2 regions of the Psychrobacillus sp. INOP01 genome follow, and region 2 is predicted to be linked to the other one. Evidence: riboswitches for the same ligand, from Rfam matches in the RefSeq annotation. Region 2 holds a riboswitch; the other holds the start of a gene.
What was found. A riboswitch is a leader RNA that binds a small molecule or an ion and turns the genes downstream of it on or off. The one in region 2 is predicted to bind thiamine pyrophosphate.
Positions count from the first base shown of each region.

Region 1: another riboswitch for thiamine pyrophosphate. It lies ahead of KD050_RS12115 (YkoF family thiamine/hydroxymethylpyrimidine-binding protein); the one in region 2 lies ahead of tenA (thiaminase II).

Region 1 is NZ_CP073315.1:2,381,862-2,390,037, reverse strand. It holds gene KD050_RS12125 (bifunctional diguanylate cyclase/phosphodiesterase) at 1-625, opposite strand, end outside; gene KD050_RS12120 (2-hydroxyacid dehydrogenase) at 1,021-1,980, opposite strand; TPP riboswitch at 2,208-2,315, shown strand; gene KD050_RS12115 (YkoF family thiamine/hydroxymethylpyrimidine-binding protein) at 2,396-2,977, shown strand; gene KD050_RS12110 (ECF transporter S component) at 2,979-3,560, shown strand; gene KD050_RS12105 (ABC transporter ATP-binding protein) at 3,553-4,923, shown strand; gene KD050_RS12100 (energy-coupling factor transporter transmembrane component T family protein) at 4,937-5,662, shown strand; gene KD050_RS12095 (DUF1697 domain-containing protein) at 5,726-6,226, shown strand; gene KD050_RS12090 (VOC family protein) at 6,403-6,771, shown strand; gene KD050_RS12085 (DUF418 domain-containing protein) at 6,808-8,010, opposite strand; gene KD050_RS12080 (response regulator transcription factor) at 8,126-8,176, shown strand, end outside.
Region 2 is NZ_CP073315.1:4,267,986-4,276,161, reverse strand. It holds gene thiD (bifunctional hydroxymethylpyrimidine kinase/phosphomethylpyrimidine kinase) at 1-760, opposite strand, end outside; gene thiM (hydroxyethylthiazole kinase) at 757-1,500, opposite strand; gene tenA (thiaminase II) at 1,481-2,170, opposite strand; TPP riboswitch at 2,246-2,344, opposite strand; TPP riboswitch at 2,407-2,504, opposite strand; gene KD050_RS21000 (VOC family protein) at 3,099-3,494, shown strand; gene KD050_RS20995 (DUF4279 domain-containing protein) at 3,730-4,167, opposite strand; gene KD050_RS20990 (ester cyclase) at 4,397-4,822, opposite strand; gene KD050_RS20985 (LLM class flavin-dependent oxidoreductase) at 4,954-6,033, opposite strand; gene KD050_RS20980 (MFS transporter) at 6,201-7,424, opposite strand; gene KD050_RS20975 (TetR/AcrR family transcriptional regulator) at 7,765-8,176, shown strand, end outside.

The DNA.
Region 1 (8,176 bases), 1.9 Mb from region 2:
CTGTATAATGCATACTAGAGATAGCCAATCCCATGATTAAGGATATTAAAAGTTGAATTATATAATTTTCCTTATACGCTTGGACCGTTGAAAAAATGTAGACTGCAATTACAGAAACAATAATTGCAATACAAATAGATGCTACAAACAGTAGGCTGTCATAAGTATAGACAGCATCCATTTCCATCGCATACATCCCTATATAGTGCATGGAGGAAATTCCTGCCCCCATTGCAATCCCAGCGAAAATGTATGACCAAACGTTTCGTCTTGGAAGGTTCGCCAAATAGAAAGCTATAAATGATGCTAGCATAGCAGGAATAATTGAAACTAACGTAATAATATTGTTGTAATCCATGTATACTGGTAACGAAAAAGCACCCATCCCTACAAAATGCATAGACCATATACCAAATCCTAAACAGATAGAGGCAAGCAATAACCAGAAATTCTTATGAAAAAAACTATTTTCTCTTGCTCGGTTATTCAATGACAGGGCCGTATAGGATGCCACTACTGCTATGACGACCGAAAGCACTACTATTAACCCAGAGTATTCGCCACTTATTTCTATATACGAATTATTTACAGGACTTTCGTTATTAATATTGAAAATATTCTCCACCCCTCTCCATCATTTAGACTATAACACATCTATTTCCTAGTCAAAAATTTAGAAAATATTAAATAACTAATATTTTTCATATATTTACGATCACGCTCGTTTTCCCCCACTTATGTTTAAGGTACAATGAATATTGGATTAGCAACATGTACTATTAAATAATTCTGAATACTTAGATCTAACTATATGATCTATATGCGTTGTTTTTATGGTATTTATTATGAAATTTACGTGTTTTTGTATAGGCACTTAGATTCAATCTTTGATTTTTTGAATTTTCTACTTTAGAGAAGGATTATCAGAGGTAATTTGATCTACAATTGAGAGATATTTAGTTTGATTAATTAGTGAAAAAGAAAGAGTGGTCCTTATATATTAGGACCACTCTTTAAGCATTATACAATACGATTTTGAGGTTCTCTGTTTTCTAACACTGCTTCTATATCTTTTGCATTTAATTGCATCATTGCTAAACGTGTTCTTATACTGGCACTACCGATATGGGGTAACACAGTTACGTTAGGTAATGTCAATAAAGGATGATCCATCGGTACAGGCTCCTGTTCAAATACATCAAGTCCTGCAGCCCATATTTTTTTGGATACTAGTGCTTCATAAAGAGCTTGTTCATCAACAATGCCACCTCGTGCGACATTAATAATTGCTGCTGTTTCCTTCATAAGGTTTAGTTCACGTTCACCTATAAGTCCCTTTGTTTCTGGTGTTAGTGGAGTTAACAGAATGACAAAATCAGATTGCTTTAATAAGTCGTCTAATTCAGCATAAGTAAAACCATATGTTTCTTCTGCATCTGGTTTTCTAGTACGATTGTGATATAACACGTTCATGTCAAAGCCTTTCGCACGCCTAGCAACTGCTTCCCCTATGCGACCCATTCCAACAATTCCAAGCGTAGCACCGAATACATCCATTCCTGTATATTGCATCGGTGACCGGGAAGTCCAATTACCTGCACGAATTTCTTGTTCAACCTCTGTAATTCGACGGGCTGTCGCCAATAGCAAAGCAATTGTTAAGTCTGCTGTTGTCTCTGTTAGTACACCAGGTGTGTTAGTAACAATGATTCTATGCTCCTTGGCAGCCTCTACGTCTATATTGTTATAGCCAACACCAAAGTTACTTATTACTTTTACATTTGGAAGACTTTCTATTAGTGCACGATCGATATTATCAGATAGCATCGTCCATAAAGCATGTGCTTCTTTGGCATTTGTTTTTATTTCATCATATGTCATAGCAATGCTTTCGCTATGCCACATTTGTACATCGAATTTTTTTCTTAAGGGCTCTACAATCTCCTCAGGTAGTTTACGTGTAATGTATAATTTGTCCAAAACTTCTTCCCCCTTTAATTTATTTATTCAGGTGTTACTTTTGTACTTTCGGGTGTTTCTCTGCTTCTTTCCGGTGTTCCTCCATTTCGGTCAGTAGTATGAGTCACCCAGCACCCAAATAGTTGTGTTTAATAAAGCATGGACGAAAGTATGAATTTTTGCAAACATATTTACATCTTTAAAAAGCTACGTTATACTTTGGGCACATTAAAAAAACTACATACCGTTTTCTGCACTAGGGGTGCCCACTTTGGCTGTGATGAGAGCTTTTTAGCTCCGATCCCTTATTACTCGATCAGGATAATACCTGCGTGAGGAAGTGCGGTGACTTTCCTAATATTTTTGTATTGGATTAGTGACTGCATCTTCACGGATGTGGTCTTTTTTTATGAAAATATATAGGGAGGTTTTATAAATGGAATGTGGATTAAGCCCAATTATCGGATTTCGTTTTTCGTTACATCCGATGACAAATGATTTTATTAAGGTGATTAAAGATGCTTTGAAGGAGACGGATACTTCGAATGTGTGGATGCATACAGATGACGTGTCAACGGTCATTCGTGGGAAACAATTACATGTATTTAATGTGGCAAAAGCGATTACTTTGAATGCCGCTAAAACAGGTGTGCACGTTGCTTTATCTGGTACTTTTTCCGCAGGTTGTCCTGGTGATTCTGCGGGTGATGTGTATTTGGACAAAGGAGATGAAGTCGCGAATAATGACATAACGAAGCAATATGTATCTTCCCAATTCGCCCTTTATCCAATGAATAACCCTGATTATATGGACGTTATTTACAGAGAGGTAGACCGAGCAAAAGAACGTGGTGTGTTCAATGAGTCGATGCATTATGCAAGTGGAATTCACGGTGATATTCATGATGTATTCGCTTTTTACGAAGAAGCTTTTACAAATGCTCGCTCTGAAGAATATAAGCATTTAGTGATGACGGTTTCAATGAGTATTAATAGTCCTTCGCATGGGGGTCTTTAATATGCTGAAATCTTGGAAGTTAAAAGAGATTGTACTTATGTCTTTATTTGCAGTTGTGTTTGGTATTGTTTACTTGCTATTTTTACATGTCGGCAATATTTGGGCTGGCTTTATAGGACCGATTGCATATGAATGGATTTTTGGCATTTGGTTTATCGTGTCAATTATTTGTATGTATATTATTCGAAAACCCGGTGCTGCAGTTATTTCTGAAACGATTGCTGCTGCTATAGAGGTGTTGTTAGGAAATGCTGTTGGACCTCGATTAATTCTTTCAGGGGTGATTCAAGGTTTAGGTGCAGAGGCAGTATTTGCTGCAACGCGTTACAAACGCTTTGACTTGTGGGTGTTAATGTTAGCTGGTGTCGGTTCTTCACTATTTAGTTTTGCGTATGGATACTTTCTAGGTGGATTTACGGTGTATAGCACCGGCTATGTTGCACTTATGCTCGGAATTCGTGTGCTAAGCGGGGCATTGCTTGCAGGTGTCGGTGGAAAGGCAGTAGCAGACGGATTACTTGCAACCGGTTCTCTTCGCGGATATGCTATTTCCCGTTCGAAAAAGGGTGAGGTTCGTGCATGAGGTTATTCAATTTGAGAAAGTAAGTTTCCGTTATCCAGATGAAGAAAATTGGATACTGGAGGATCTTTCGTTTACCGTGCAGCGAGGGGAACGTATAGTCATCACTGGTCCAAGTGGATGCGGGAAAACGACATTACTTTATTTATGTAATCGATTGTATCCGGATAACTGCGATGGAATTATGGCTGGCTCAGTAAAACTTTTTGAAAAAGATAGCCTTTCCTTTATTCCCGGGGAAATAAACCACCGTATAGCAACTGTCTTTCAAGATCCAGATGCTCAGTTTTGCATGCAAACAGTCGAAGAAGAACTCGCTTTTACGCTTGAAAATTTGCATACTAAACATGAAGAAATGGAAAAAAGAATCTCTGGTGTACTGACTTTAACCGAGTTAACTGAGTTTCGCCACGCAATCATTCAGAAGCTATCTGGTGGACAAAAGCAACGCATTGCTACTGCATGCGCACTTATTATGGACCCGGAAATACTGCTACTAGACGAACCACTCTCTCATTTAGATCCTTATACTGCAAAAAAGTATGTAGAGTGGTTAGATGATTTACAGCAAAAACGAAAGATGACGATTGTGGCCATTGAGCATCGATTGGATTTATGGGGGGACTTTTTTGACAGAAGTATTTCCTTGCATAAAGGCGAAGTAACTCCTAAGTTAGAAAAACGAAAAAGCAGTATACAAGAAAATGCTTCATTAGTAGTTAGTAGAGTACTAGCAGAACCCATTTTGCAAGAAACCACTTTTACGTTAAATCGTGGTGAAATAACAGTACTTGCTGGACCAAATGGTAGCGGAAAGTCTACTTTGTTGAAAGCATTATGTCAGCTAGTTCCTTCTAGTGGGGCTGTACAACCTAAGTATTTAGGATATGTTCCTCAATCTCCCGAGTTTTTATTTCTTACCAAAAATGTGCGAGACGAAGTTGGTTATGGTGGCGGAAATAATGTGGATGAAATGTTGACTAGATTGAAGCTGCTACCTATTGCGGATTCCCACCCATTTTCAGTAAGTCATGGGCAAAAGCGACGAGTGGCTATTGCAGCAATGCTTTGTGATGGGAGAGAGATTATTCTAATGGATGAACCGACTTCTGGTCAGGACTCAGCGGCTTTGTCCGAGTTATTTCAATTAATCGATGAACGTGCACACGAAGGTACCACATTTTTGATCGTCACTCATGATATGGAGTTCGCTCATTGTTTGGCTGACTCGATTTTATTGATGAAAGATGGCCATTTGACTGGAAAGTATACAGCTGACACTGTGTGGGAAGACAGACAATTGTTACTGGATCATCACCTACTTCATCCGAAAGGAATGGTACATCATGAAGAATGCTTTGCATAGGATGAATCCTTCGGTGAAATTTTTAGCGATTACGATTTGTATGTTCACGATGGCATTCTTCTTCGACCCTTGGACTCCACTTGTTTTTTGGGTCGGGGTACTAGTGCTACAAATGTTGTTCAGCCAAATCAGCTGGAAAAAATGGTTATTATTTATGCTTCCATTTTTTGTGACTGCTTTCGGTTATTTTTGGACGACGCTTGTGTTCGCGGAAGATCAATCTGGGCCAGTTATATGGTCTATTTGGAATGTGTACATTACCGAAACACAGTTGAATCACGCCCTATCTTTAAGTTTTCGGGTGTTGGCATTTTCCAGTTTGTCTTTATTATTCGCTTTAACGACGAATCCAGTGAAGTTCATTTTAAGTCTTATGCAGCAATTAAAGCTCTCACCAAAAATCGCATATGGCGTGATGGTCGGATATCAGTTTTTGCCCGTTTTGAAAGATGAATTTGTGCAAATTGGGCAGGCGCATCGATTAAGAGGTGCTACTCAGGAAAAAAATGCGTTTCAACGATTACTTGCCATTCGACGTATTTTGATCCCTATGCTTGCAGGGGCTGTACGAAAAGCAGAGCGAGCTGCTTTCGCAATGGAAGCGAGAGGTTTCACTGGTGATCGGAGAAGTAGTTATTTTCATGTGATTACCATCGGAAAAGTAGATCTTGCATTAGTCGGCTTGTTTTTAGTTGTGTTAGGTTTAAGCTGTACAAATATGTGGTGGCTACATTTATAGATTTTGTTTCACTCCCTCTTTTACGTTAAAATAAAAGCATGTGAAATTTGGGGAGTGATGATGTTGTCATTTGTTGCTTTACTTCGTGGTATTAATCTCGGCGCTAAAAATAAAGTGGATATGAAGTCATTGAAGGTGCTATTTGAAGAGATGGGTTATGAAAATATACGGACGTATATCCAAACTGGGAATGTTATATTTGATAATACAACTTATGACGTGTTGCAGTTGCAGTCTACTCTTCGGGAAACTTACGGCTTTGATATACCAGTTGTTGTCCGTTCGAAGGACGAGTTAGAAGAGATTCAGCTGCATCCCATCTTCTTAAAAGAACAGGTATACGTTATGTTTTTAGAAAAAGAAGTGTCGGATGAACAGCTTGCTGTCCTCGAAAACCTTGTGGATGATGAATTTGTCGTATGGAATCGCCGCACTGTCATTATTAATCTATCGAAAACCTATCATCAAACTAAATTTACAAATACTTTCTTTGAAAAGAAGCTTGGTATGGCGTCTACTGCGCGCAATCAAAATACGGTAAATAAGATATTGCTGAAAATGTGAATGGGTTTCCACCTTGTTGAGAGGTGGAAACTTTTTTTGGTTACTCTTTGCCACTTATTTCAATCAAAACGACAGTTAAATAAGTATTTCTTATACTTCTGTATAATAATTATAAATTTTTCAAATGACCAACCCTCACGTATGATAATAATAGAATAAAACAAGGGGGATTTATGATGTCATTTGTTTTTAAATCAATAGATCATGTACAGTTAGCCGCTCCAAAAGGTTCAGAGGCTATCGCCAAACATTTCTTTGGAGATATTTTAGGATTCCAAGAAGTGGAAAAGCCAGAATCGCTGAAAAAAAGAGGTGGTGCTTGGTTTGAATTTGGCAACTATCAAATTCATATCGGTATTGAAGAACCATTCGCACCAGCTAAAAAAGCCCATCCAGCTTTTCAAGTAGAAAACTTAGAGGCATTGAAAATTCATTTGACCAAAAATGAAGTGAGCTACATCGTGGATACCGATCTGCCGGGAGCAAATAGAATTTATGTAAATGACCCCTTTGGTAACCGCATTGAAATTTTAGAATGGACTTAAATCGATATATTTTGAAGAAAAAAACACCTTGGTTCATTAAACCAAGGTGTTTTCAAGCTCATTTTTCTTTGATTTTTTCGAACGTTTTTTTCTTTGCTTCACCGCACCATTCCATGAAAAGTTTGTACCCATTCTTAATATAATCTCTAATGGACCTCGTCGGAATTTTTTCAAATATAGGGAACTACATATACACTGTAAGACGAAAATGATAAGCCCAAGAATGATACTATTTATCATTCCGAGGTCTCCAAATAGTCCTAAACCGTAGCCATAAAAAATAGTCGTGCATATAACACTTTGCATGATATAGTTCGTAAGGGACAGCTTTCCAACACTTTCAAAACCACGAAATATTTTTGAATTAGAATAGCTTACAAATAAAAGTGCAAATAAAGAAATATAGCCAAGAGAAAGCAGCTGCGCACCTACATTTAATAATATTGCCGACCAATCATTTTCTTGAAGAAGAATACTACATGCCTTTAAAGCTAAGCCGATTGGCAAAAGAATTGCGCCAATTTTATACCGTTTTTGCTCCAAATTCGGTCGTGTAAAAAAGTTCCCTTTGGCTGCTGCCATCCCGAACAAAAATAAGGGAGCCGTCATAAAAGGAGCTAAAATCATGACGAACAAGATGAAGAATTCATCTTCGAACAATAGTGGATTTTCATTATTTCGATGATCCATAATCTCTGCATACGTGCCATTTGTATACACATTATTTGTTTTTACAATATAGGATGATAATTTCTCTATCTCTTCCTTTGTTTCTTCTAATATTCCGTAGCCCATCGCACTTGTTAATAGAAACAGAACAATTCCCCAAATAATAAGAGTCTTTTTCTTTCTGTTTATAAAGATTAATAGGAAGAGTCCCATAAATCCGTAAAAAGATAAAATATCTCCTTCCCACAAATATGTTCCATGCAAAATACCGAAGACAATGAGTAAAATAAACCGTCTAACTAAATACCATCTTACCCTTACTTCTTTTTTTCTCAAAGATTCCACCAATTTGATAAGTGAGTATCCAAATAGGAATGTAAAAATCGGCATAAAACTGCCTTCTACTGCAATTTTTATAAATTTGTATGCTCCTGTGTCAAGATCTGACAAAGAGAAGTAAGAAATTTCATCTTTCCCCCACATTCCATATTGAAATATAAGCATATTCGCCAATAGTATTCCAAACAGACTAAGACCTCTTAGGTTGTCTATTAATTTTACTCGTTCCATTTTCACTAGAAATCCTCCTAGAGTTTTATATCGCTCGTTTGTTAGTATAAAGTAAGAAGCTTATATCAGCGTGAAACGTACCTTAAAGAAATCTTAAATTTTGGAGTGGATATTAGTGTTAAATGCAAAAATTTTAGTTGTGGATGACGAACAAGCAATTGGGGAT
Region 2 (8,176 bases):
GATTGGTAGGTCCATGACCTTGACCAATAGATAAAGGGTTGGAAATGGCTAAATGTATAAATTTCTTTGCCTCGATCATGGCTTCTTTCATTAATAAGCCTTTCGCTAACTGTGCCGTAAGGGCAGCAGAAAATGTACAGCCTGTGCCATGCGTAGCTTTTGTTTGTACACGTGGTGTTGTCATCGTAAAATGCCTGCCGTTCCAATACACCGTATCAGTCGCCAATTCTCCATCTAGATGCCCGCCTTTCATGACAACGCATTGTACGCCTAACGCTAATAATTCGCCCGCTGCTTGGTCAATCTGTTGTTTCGTTTGGATCGTTCGACCTGTTAGTACCTCTGCTTCTGGGATATTCGGGGTACAAATGGTTGCAATTGGTAATAATTGTTCCTTCATCGCACGTATCGCCTGCTGCTGTAACAAACTAGCGCCTCCTTTTGCCATCATGACGGGGTCCACTATTAACGGAATTTGCTGCTCTTTCAGCAACGCAACTACGCTTTCAATAATTCCTGCATCAAACAACATGCCTGTTTTGATCGCTTTTACATCAAAATCATCGAGTACTGCCTTTAGCTGTGTTTGTACAAACGATGCAGTTGTTGTAAAAATCCCATGCACACCTGTTGTATTTTGTGCAGTTAATGCTGTAATGACCGATGTGCCAAACACCCCTAATTCCTGAAATGTTTTCAGATCTGCTTGAATACCAGCGCCGCCACCACTGTCTGAACCTGCTATTGTACATGCAATCATTTTGTTCCCTCCGCTAATCGTTCTAAATGGTTCAGTACATTTTCATGCAACGTACCAATCGGCCCATAAGCCCATTCACTTATCTGTTTATATTCACGTAATAAATTCGCTAAATCCGAAAAAGGCTCCGTACTACTTGCAAGTAGGGCTGTACAAATCGCACTAAGTAAACAGCCACTGCCCGTCACTTTCGTGATCTTTTCATGACCGCCCGTAATCAGTGCCACTTGAACACCGTCTGTTAATACATCTGTTTCACCTGTGACAATGACCAAGCAATTATAGTTCCTTGCAACGGTTTTGGCAGTTTGTACAACATCAAGTTTCCCTGAACCGCTATCCACACCTTTTGAATGCCAATTGACACCGGCAATGGCAGCGAGTTCTCCTATATTACAGCGAATTAAGCTCACCTTTAACTGTTGTAATAAGGCAAGCGTTGTACGTGTACGAAAAACGGTTGCCCCTGCACCAACAGGATCTAACACAATCGGCACGTGGTGCGTATTTGCACTTTGGCCAGCTACTTGCATCGAAGAAATGGTGCGTTCATTAAGTGTCCCAATATTGAGAAGTAATGCATCCGCTTTACTCGCCATTTCGGCTACTTCCTCTTGTGCATCAGCCATCACAGGGGAAGCACCAATCGCCAGCAAGCCATTTGCGGTGAAATTCGCCACTACATAGTTTGTGATGCAATGTACGAGAGGTTTTTGTGTATTAATTTTTTGCAGGCTCAACGATATACACCTCCTGCATCCAATTTTGCATCGTCCAAGCCATTTCCCAAAACTGCCATTCATAGTAACAACTTTTCTTAAAATGCTCATATAACCATTTTTCTTTTTCCTGTTGCTCTGCTGCTAAACGATTCATCATTTTCTTTTGCTTTTCGATCGTTTCTTTCATCTTGTCTGATCCATATAGGGCAATCCATTGGGCATATAACGGTATATTAGGCGAAGCTTGTTTTATTTTTTGCCCGATTTCTTGATACAGCCACGGGCAAGGTAAAATCGCTGCAAATGCTTCTGCAACATCTCCAGTATGAACCGCCTGATACATATGACTCACATAGTTATAGGCTGCAGGTGCTGCTTCAAATTGTTCAATTTCCTCAGCTGTAACGCCTAAATCCTTAAACGTCGTACGATGAAGTTCCAACTCGGCTTCATGAATAAATCGTGCCGTGTCTAAAAAATAGTGAATATCCTCTTCATTTGTTGCTTTCGCTGCTGCAAGCGCCAGGACTTTTGTGTAATGCTTTAAATAATACGAATCTTGTAGCATATAAAACTTAAATTTCTCTAACGGCAAAGTTCCATCTGCAATGCCTCGTACAAATGGATGCTCGAAGCTTGCCTCAAAATAAACATTCGTTTCTTTCCTCACTTTTTCACAAAATTCCATACATAGTCCTCCTCATTGGTGGACGTAAGTGCAAAAAAAGGCGTCTCTAAAAATAGAGACGCCCAAAAAGTGTAAACTACACCACTAATTGCTCCCTACGTCAGTGTTAACTGTCAGGTTCTAAGGGTCAGGTTTTAACCTTCTCAACACCAAAGTGTCCCCCCGCAATTAAAGTATTTGCATAAGAAAGGCTCCACGTAAAAAATACGCGGAGCCCTAGTAAGTACAAATTCATAATTTGTATGTACTTTGCTCCCTACGTCCGTATTAACGGTCAGGTTCTAAGGGTCAGATTTTACCTTCTCAACACCAATGTGTCCCCCTGCAAATGCATTTAATTAGCTTGAGTGTATCAAAACAAATGGATTTTAACAAGCTTATCTTAAACTACTACACCACTACAAATAGTCAAAAAAATATTCCCAAATCCCGCTTTGGGAACTTGTTTAAATTCAATTAACGATATAGGCAGTTCGGAATCTGTATACTAAATACAGTTATTTAACTTCAAGCTACTGCATGAGAAGTTAAAAATTAATAAAGTTAACCCTAAGCGGACAGTTTACTCACTGGGGGTTCACTGTGAAACACTAAGTAATTTTAATTATAGGTTCTTTACTTCTTCCGGAAATAGAAAACTAATTAGTTCTTTGAACATATCTTGTTGATACATACATAAAAGGATTTCTTGAATAATTTCTTTATATCTTATATTTAAAGTAGTTGAAATTATAGTAATTGTTTGATTTAAAGTTGGTAAACCTTTTTCGAACAATTCAGATAGGTATTCTGTATCTATCATTAAAGAATCTTGTTCTTGATGTAAACGGCTTGTTTGATAAGACATTCCATTCTTAATGAAACTTAAGAAGGATTTCTTAATTGAGTGTAGAAAAATATATGTGCAAACAAAACACAGGAGGCTACTATGACTAATTTAATATCACATATTGCTACACTGGAAATACCAGTTACTAATTTAGAAGAATCTATAAAGTTTTATATCGATATCCTGGGTGCCGAAGTCCACTTTCAAGGTAAAAAAAATGCTATGCTTACTATGAAATCAAAAGGAGTTCCAACGATTTTCTTGGTTGAAACTGAAGAAATTAATGGATTATCATTCACAAATACAAATACTAATATCGTTCATAGCATAATTGACTTTTATACTCCTACCTTAAAAGAATTATATGAGTGGCTTGAAGGAAAACAAGTTGAAGTTGGTCCTTTAAATTTACAAGGCGAATTTGGTGGTTTTGGATTTAAAGATCCTTCTGGAAATTGGTTAAGTGCCTGCAATATCCTTCACCCAGAACAGTAAATATTTTTTTCTATTTAAGTTACAGTCGTAATTTTTTTGCGCCTTTCTTTCTATTACACATAATGAGTCTAATGCGAACATAAAAACTCCCATTTTCTTATTAAACTAACCTGCCGCGTTAGTTCAACAAAAAAGGCTTTACCCCTTCTTGAAGTAAAGCACCCGTTAGTTGAAGAATAATTGACATTCTTAGTAATCTTTATTATATGTGGACATGTAGTTTATAATAGTCCGTTTATTCATTTGGATCATTAATAGAAAACACATACATATCAACGTCTAAAAAAGCATTTATTTCTGCAGCGAACTTACTGAATTCAGGATAAATCACTAATCCTGGAGTATATCCATCGTAAATCTGTATAACTAACTCTAGACGTACATCTAAAATAAGTTCTTCTTTTAATTGATTAATCGTATCTGTCTTTGATTGGAATACTTCTAAAAGTGGACGTAATACATCTTCTGTATCTAGTGATTCTTTAGTTTCTATTTCAAAATGCCAACCAGTATATGACCGTAATAACTGATTTTTTGGATGGTTAGGCTCTACTCGTTCTCCTACTTTCCAAGTTTTCGTAGGTTGCACGCCTAGTCTTTCCGTAACGACATCTAATGGGAAATCATCATTTCCGCTAAATAGAATATATGCATATAGCGATGTTTTGTCCATGTAAACCTCCTGCCCTTAGTTTAACTATTCGACTACCGAAATACTTTCAATTCTTCTTGAAGTAAAGCACCCGTTAGTTTAAGTGAAATACTTCTGGATCGCCTAAATCTATTTGATTGTTCTGTACATATAAATAGACCATCGAATGATGGTTGATGGTCTTGTTCTGCTAAAGCACCCTTTAGTTCAAGAAAAGTTTATTATCCTAACACTTTGGAATATCAAATAACTATTTAATATGTTTATTGTACTCTAATTGTTTTTGAATCCCTGACCTATCAATTTGAATCCAATACTCGGAAATTTTTCCACCTTCTATCTTATATACTGCACTTGTCATTTGAGTTATAGTAAGTCCTGTAGGTTGATATCCATCGACTACTCCTACGTGTGCACCTACTTGTTTCCAACGGACATATACTTTATTTCCTTGTACCAATAATTCTTGAATTTCTAAAGAATAATTACCATAGGCTTCCATCATTTCTCTTACGTGTTCAGCATAATCTTTAGGCGTCCTTAAAACTGTTTGTTCTTCCTCGGATACAATTTGATGAGCCAATACTTGTTCGGACATTAATTGATTTGAGTAGTCTGGATTTTTTCCTGATCGTACTTCTTCAAAAAATTTTCTAATTATTTGTTCTGGTGTCATTTGAACACCTCCATATTTATTTCAATGCTGTTACCGTCAAATGCATGGTCTTCGTTTGAAGCTGATAAACGAATAGAGGGCTTTTCGCCGCAAGCTTGATGGCCTACCAGTTCTCAATTTAGTATGAGGCATTATGAATCTAACTTGAATGATGATACATTTTCTGTCTCAGTTTCCCACTTGGTTATTTCCTCTCGAACCCGTGGCGCTACCTCTGTTCCTAGCAGCTCAATGGCTTTCATCACTTGGTCATGCGGCATAGTGCTTAATGGAACATACATCATAAAGCGTGTGATGCCTACATATTTACGAAGGTGAATAATCTTTTGAGCAACAGTTTCTGGATCTCCAACATACAGCGCACCTTCAAAACTGCGCGCGGCATCGAAGCTAGTACGGTCATAATGAGCCCAACCCCGCTCTTTGCCAAGTTTATTCATGCCTGCCTGGGTAGATGGGAAAAACATATCTGCTGCTGTTTCAGTATTCTCTGCAATAAATCCTATCGAATGTGATCCAACCTTAAGCCGTGATTCGTCGTGACCAGCATGGGCTGCAGCTTTCTTATAAAGCTGCACGAGCGGTTCAAACTGAATCGGGTTTCCACCGATAATTGCAAGCATCAGTGGCAGTCCTAGCAAACCAGCACGAATAGCAGACTCCTGATTCCCCCCACTGCCGACCCATATCGGTAAAGAACTTTGAACTGGCCGTGGATATATTCCCAAATTGTTAATCGCTGCTCGATGCCTACCTTTCCAAGTTACCTTTTCGGCCTCACGTAATTTTAGAAGCAATTCCAAATGTTCTTCAAAAAGTTCATCATAATCATTCAAGTTATAGCCAAACAATGGAAAAGATTCAACAAACGACCCTCTTCCCGCCATAATCTCCGCACGCCCATTTGAAATACCATCCAACGTTGAAAAATCCTGAAAAACGCGTACTGGATCTGCTGAAGAAAGCACTGTAACTGCACTAGTCAGCCTAATCCGTTTCGTGAGCGTAGCAGCGGCAGACAGCAAAACTGCTGGTGAAGAGGCCGCATAATCTTCCCTATGATGCTCACCTATGCCAAACACATCAAGTCCCACCTGATCAGCAAGAACAATTTCCTCTATCACTTCACGCAATCGTAGTGCGTGACTCATCACTTCTCCAGACTGAATATCTGGTTTAGTTTCTACAAATGAAGTAATGCCTATTTCCATATACAATCCTCTCCTATTTCAAATTTTTCTCCACCACAATTTTGTAAGTAACAAATTACAATATCTGATCTTTATTCTGTACTAGTATTCATTTCTTCTAAAACTTGTTGCAGTGTAGCTCAGATTCATGATGTTGAATCTGGATATGATATGACACAGGCATATTTTTATTCGGAAGCAGTATCGCGCCTAGTCATTGTCCAAAAAAGAAGAGCTAAAGCACTAACTGACGCCCCGAGCAAGCATACTCCTATCCACCCATAGTGCGCGTACATTTGGGTAGAAGCAATTGATCCGCTAGCACTGCCGATAGAATAAAACACCATGTACCCAGCTGTTAACCGACTCCGTGCCTCCGGACGCAATGGAAGAATCATCGTTTGATTAGTAACATGTATGGCTTGCACCGCCAAATCAAGCAGTACAATACCTATAACTAATGCTAATAGCGATTGCTCTGTATAGCTAATGAATAACCAAGAAATCAACAATAAGGTTAAAGCAATGCCTGTTGTTCTCTGTCCGTAACCCTTATCAGCTAGCTTCCCAGCACGCGCTGCAGATAAAGCCCCAGCCACTCCTACAAGACCAAGTGCTCCAATTGCGCTATGCGAAAGAGATAATGGCGGAGTGCTAAGGGGCAGTACTAGTGAAGTCCACAAAATGCTGAAATCAGCAAAAATCAGTAGGGCAAGAACAGAGCGGATGCGTAAGATCCGTTCTTGTTTAAACAATATAAACACCGTTCTAAGCAATTGAGGATAGGACAGTGATTTTACCTCTCGTTCAATATTGGGCAATACCCTAAAAAACATACAAACCATAAAAAGCATTAGTGCAGCAGAGACTAGATATACGGAACGCCACCCTGCAACATCCGTTAATATTCCTGCAAAGGACCGCGCAAGAAGTATGCCGACTACAATTCCGCTTGTTACAATACCAACCACACGCCCTCGTTCTGCAGGAGCAGCCATAGATGCTGCGAATGCCACAAGAGTCTGAGTTACGACCGCAAGTAGTCCCACTAAAGCCAATCCTGCAAATAGTATCGTGCTGTTGGAAGCAGTTCCAACTATAACCAAAACTATTACGGATAATAACATCTGGCCGATAATCAATAGGCGCTGGTTCAGAAAATCACCAAGTGGCACTAGCAGTAGCAATCCTAATCCATAAAAGATTTGAGTAATGGTAATAACAATTCCAATGATGGAATAGTCAATACCAAACTCACTCGACAGCTGATCAAGTAGCGGTTGTGCGAAGTAGATATTTGCGACTGACATCCCACAGGCAGCGGCAAATAATAATGTCACATTACGAGACATAGAAGTGACACGGATTGAATCAGATGAGATATATGCTCCCCGATTCGAATTCGCCTTTATCTCTGCATTGACTGCTATTTTTTCTTTAATTTCCTCCACTCAGTACACCCCTTATTCCTATTAATTTTAAATACTGAGAAATATAACTTACCGAACAGTATGTTATATTGCTTGGTAAATATAACTTATAGAAACTAATTCTGTCAACGCATAAATTACATTTCGTGTAATAACGTCTTTTCTTATGGAAATATCTTGTTAGGATTAAGTAGTCTACATTTGACAATATAAAGAGAAAAATGTATTTTTATATTATACTGTTCAGTATGCAAATGAGACAATTGGCAGTTTCATATGATAGTTATAATTAAACAAAAAAAAGTAACGAGAGGTTTTGACTATGGGACGAACCCGCGAATTTGACGAAGAAAAAGTATTAGATGCAGCTATGCAACTATTTTGGGAGAAGGGGTATGAAGCAACCTCATTAAGTGATTTAACTTCCAGAATGGGAATTCAACGACCCAGTATTTACTCTGCCTTTGGGGGTAAAAAAGAATTGTTCGAAGCCGCTCTACGCAAATACACGATGTCCCGTGCTTCTGATATCCGAACAAGACTTCAAAACTTTCCATCAGTAAAGGAAGCATTTTGCACTTTTTTTGAAGAAGTGGTTGCTGAGGAATACACAAAAAGTCCCAGTAGAGGATGCTTTTGCATTAATACAATGGTCGAACTTGCGCCTCATGATGAGAAATTTGAAATTCTTACAAGGGAACATCAAATGTACCTTTCAATCATATTTCAAGAAA